One region of the Exiguobacterium acetylicum genome, then DNA from elsewhere that is predicted to be linked to it. Evidence: predicted binding sites of a transcription regulator. Region 1 holds the regulator's gene; the other holds the start of a gene.
What was found. The regulator LexA, encoded in region 1, represses DNA repair genes until DNA is damaged. The targets are predictions, from matches to a motif close to CGAACATATGTTCG.
Positions count from the first base shown of each region.

Region 1 (2,413 bases):
CGTAATGGCGATATCTGAAAACGTCAATCCGAGTTCTCGAAGACGTACGATTTCTTCGATTGGTACGTCTTTTCGACTACGCCCGGCGTTCTCTCCTTGGCGATTGAGATTTCGTTCCGGGCGAAAGCCTTGTTCGACCGCTCGCCGCATGCCGCGCGCGATTTTTGCGTTATGCAGTTTCCGTTGATATTCTTCCACCAGTGAGACGATCTCAAGGACCATTGCTTCTGCATCAGCAAGCTGGTATTCTCCATCGGAATCAAGCGTCATCAATCGAACACCGTGCTTCTTAAACGTGTGCAAAATAGCGATTTTCGCATTCCCACGACCAATCCGTGTATCATCCGTCACGAGGACCGCATCTACCGCGTCACGTGTCACATGATCAAGAACCGTCAGCATCCCTTCCCGATCGACGTCATATCCACTCTCTTTTTCAGAGACGACATCCACGACATCAAAACCCTTTTGAGACGCAACCTTCGAAAGTTCCATCCGTTGGCGTTCAATCGAACTATCTTGTGCTTCTTTTTCGGTCGACACCCGACAATAAATCACGACCTTCATCGTACCTCACATCCCTGTTCGTTCTTTCACAACTTTTCCATTTTGTCATTGTTGTGCGATTGGTACAACGATTTTGCTTTTTGAGATGACGTGTTTTGTCTCGACATCATTATTTTTAATCAACCAGTTGACGTATTCTTCATCTGACATCGAACCATCATTGTAGACTTCAGCAATTTGTTCGACTGTGGCGTTCTCATCGACCGTAACGGAAGCAGTCATCAGTTGCGCCACTTTTTCATCCGGGCGCGGTGTGAGTAAAAAGATCACGAAGGCAATACTTAAGGCATAGAAGAGAATTGAAAAAGCATGAGTACGAATCGTATGAATCATCATGAATCCCTCCAAATATGAAATGAATGAGTTAGAATAAATGTTCGCGGAACAATTGTTCGCATAACTCATAATAAACACAGAACCCGTGTTCGGTCAACACAAAATGTCGAACAATTGTTTGTACGCTCATTTGTTCTATGTTATAGTGAATCTAGAAACATATATTCTTACATTTCAAACTTCAATCCAGAAAGAGGTGGCAATTCGTATGCGGAAAATGTCTAAGCGCCAACAAGAGATTCTCGACTACATCGTCTCTGAAGTGAAACTGAAGGGGTATCCACCATCAGTTCGTGAAATCGGAGAAGCAGTCGGACTCGCGTCTAGCTCGACGGTACACGGTCATTTGGATCGACTCGAGAAACGGGGAATGATTCGCCGTGACCCGACGAAACCACGTGCGATTGAGATATTGCTTGATAAGCCTGAAGAAATCACGGAAGCCATCGTCCATGTTCCCGTCATCGGGAAAGTCACAGCGGGTCTTCCGATTACAGCGATTGAAAACATCGAGGAACAGTTCCCACTCCCTGCACATTATGTAGGAAATGAAACGGTCTTCATGTTGACGATCGATGGTGAATCGATGATTAACGCAGGTATTCTTGACGGCGATCGTGTCATCGTGCGCCAACAAAACACAGCAGAAAACGGAGAAATCGTCGTAGCTATGACCGAAGATAGCGAAGCGACGGTGAAACGGTTCTTCTTAGAAGATCAACAGGTACGTCTACAACCAGAAAATGACTCGATGGATCCGATGTATTTCGATAATGTCTCCATTCTTGGTAAGGTAATCGGCGTGTATCGGACGATTCATTGACGGAGGGACCAGTTACGACTGGTCTTTTTTCATGCCATCAGGAAATGTACATGATACCGTCAATACCGTCGCACTGACGGGTTACGTTGCGTATTCGGTCGCAACGCAACAAACCGATTGGTTACCAACCGCCATCGGTATCGCTGTCGGTACCCTTTGGTTGTCACCCGACCTCGATTTAAAATCAGAACCGTATTATCGCTTTGGACCGTTCCGAGTCCTTTGGATGCCTTATGTCAAGATCATGCCCCACCGCTCAATCTGGTCACACGGATTGATCATCGGAGACATCATCCGGCTTCTTTATAGTGCTGCGATTCTGATTCCGCTACTATTTTTAAGTCTCTATTTTCAGGTTCTTGATTCTGCTACGATTGATTCGTGGTTCGCTTCCCTGCCTGCATTCGTCGTCGGGATCATGGTGGCGAGTACGATTCATATCCTACTAGATTATTCCAGCAGTTGGTTTCGACCTAAAAAAAGAAAAAAACGTCGTCGGTAACATCTCTTTTGCTTGCTCGCAGGCAGGAAGAGGTGTTTTCTTATCCACTTTTTCGTATCTTTAAACATCAAAATAAAAAATTTCCATTCCTATATTTCAATTATATGTATTGAAAACGTTCTCAAATCGGAGTAATTTAAAGTAGAAAGGCCATTATCTGCTTTAATCCAAAGGGAGGGTTTTTG
Region 1 is NZ_CP082333.1:1,153,059-1,155,471, reverse strand. It holds gene K7G97_RS05925 (YneB family resolvase-like protein) at 1-567, opposite strand, end outside; gene yneA (cell division suppressor protein YneA) at 613-900, opposite strand; gene lexA (transcriptional repressor LexA) at 1,112-1,726, shown strand; gene K7G97_RS05910 (metal-binding protein) at 1,758-2,228, shown strand.

Region 2 (2,413 bases), 1.4 Mb from region 1:
GGTAAACGAAGCGATGTCCTCGAAACACTTTTACCCGGGTTACTAATTGGTCTCGTCTTATCCGTCGCCAGTGGCTGGCTCGTATTGACGCTGACGCCGCAATACGCTCTGTTGTTACTCGGGCTCTCGAGCGTCTTGTTGTTGGTCGGGATCGTTCGCTTGAACGTACCGCTTTGGCCGATCGTCTTGCTTGGACTTGCCGGCTGGTTCCTAATGGATTCACGTCTTGATCCGGTTCGAGCGGTTGAGCCGAAAATGATTTTATTGCTTGCGACGTTAACGCTTGTCGCGGAATGTCTCCTCGTCTGGTGGCGCGGGCAACGACGCCTGTCACCGTCACTCGTCGTTTCGAAGCGTGGTCGCTTCATCGGTGGGCTGTCAGCGAATAAACTTTGGCTATTGCCTTTGCTCGTCTTTGTTCCGGGTGACGTGCTTGAAGCCTGGTGGCCACGTTACAGCTTCCCAGAGCTCGTTCCGATCGTGCTTTGGTTACCAATCGGCTTCAGCTTCCTCTTTACGGGTAAGTTGCCGAAAGAATTGATGCGTCCGCTCGTTCAAGGACGTTTGATCACGAGTCTCGTCGCGATTCTATTGACGGTTCTTGCATACGTCACCGGACAAGCTGAATGGCTGTACGGAATCGTCTTGTTGCTCGTCCTGCATATTGTGTTGCATCAGCGGGTCAAACGCTTGAACCGGGCACAGACACCATTGTTCCTCAATGGAACGCGTGGTGCCGTCATTCTTGGAACGCTACCTGATAAACCAGCTGCCGAGATGGGCTTGATTCCGGGTGAAGCGATCTATAAGGTCAATGGTGAGAAGGTCGATTCGGAAGCATCGTTCTACGAAGCCATCCAAAAACACAAACCGTATCTGCGTCTTGAAGTCATGAACCATAACGGTGACATCCGGTTTGCGCAACGTGCCTTCTATGAACAAGATCATCATGAACTTGGTATCCTGTTCGTCAACGAGCCGGTCCATGGTCGCACTAAAGTGCGGTCTTTGCATTAAATTAGTACATCCCTGTCACGGAACAGCCGTGACGGGGATTTTTTTAGCAGAAAAATCGAGGGTCAACACTCGAAGCAAAAAGAAACTTTTGCATTTTCGAAAAAAAGGGTAACTTCCTAAAAGGAGCACTTCATAATCGAATGTTTGTTCGTAAAGTGGTACAATAAAAATAGATTTTTTACGTGATGAGGGGGAAGCAAACGATGGATTTTGAACTCGTTTCACCATTTGAGCCAGGCGGTGATCAGCCGACGGCAATCGAAAAATTGGTGACTGGGCTAAAACAAGGCGAACGACATCAGACGTTGCTTGGGGCGACTGGTACCGGGAAGACGTTCACGGTCTCGAACGTCATCAAGGAAATCAAGAAACCGACGCTCGTCCTTGCCCACAACAAAACACTAGCGGGGCAACTCTACTCGGAGTTCAAGGAATTCTTCCCGAACAATGCGGTCGAATACTTCGTTAGTTTTTATGATTATTATCAACCGGAAGCGTATGTGCCGTCGACGGATACGTTCATTGAGAAGGACTCTTCGATCAACGATGAGATTGATAAACTACGTCACTCGGCGACGTCCGCCCTGTTCGAACGGGAGGACGTCTTGATCGTTGCTTCTGTCTCGTGTATCTATGGTCTCGGTAACCCGGAAGAGTACAATAACCACGTCTTGTCCCTGCGTGTCGGCAATGAGATGGGGCGTAACGAGATGCTCCGTCGTCTGATCGACATTCAGTATGAGCGTAACGACATCGACTTCCAGCGCGGACGGTTCCGCGTCCGCGGAGACGTCGTCGAAATCTTCCCGGCGTCACGCGACGAACAGTGTGTCCGGGTCGAGTTCTTCGGTGACGAGATCGAACGGATCCGTGACATGGATCCGCTGACAGGTGAGATCGTTGCGGACCGCGAGCACATCTCAATCTTCCCGGCGTCCCACTTCGTGACGGGGGATACCCGTCTGCAGAAAGCGATTGCGAACATCGAGAAGGAACTAGAGGTCCAGCTTGCGAAGTTACGTGAAGACAATCAGTTGCTTGAAGCGCAACGGCTCGAACAACGGACGAACTATGATCTTGAGATGATGCGTGAGATGGGCTATTGTTCCGGAATCGAGAATTACTCGCGTCACTTGAACTTGATGCCGGAAGGGGCAACACCGTATACGTTGCTCGACTACTTCCCGAAGGACTTCTTACTCGTTGCCGATGAGTCACACGTCACGCTGCCACAAATTCGCGGTATGTATAACGGGGACCAGGCACGGAAACAAGTCCTCGTCGACCACGGTTTCCGTCTCCCGTCGGCAAAAGACAACCGTCCGTTACGGTTCGAGGAGTTTGAGGAAAAAGTCAGTCAGGCGATCTATATCTCGGCGACACCAGGACCGTATGA
Region 2 is NZ_CP082333.1:2,549,920-2,552,332, reverse strand. It holds gene K7G97_RS13280 (PDZ domain-containing protein) at 1-1,017, shown strand, start outside; gene uvrB (excinuclease ABC subunit UvrB) at 1,221-2,413, shown strand, end outside.
Region 2: a site for LexA is predicted at 1,155-1,168, ahead of uvrB (excinuclease ABC subunit UvrB). Genes of this name have one in related genera too.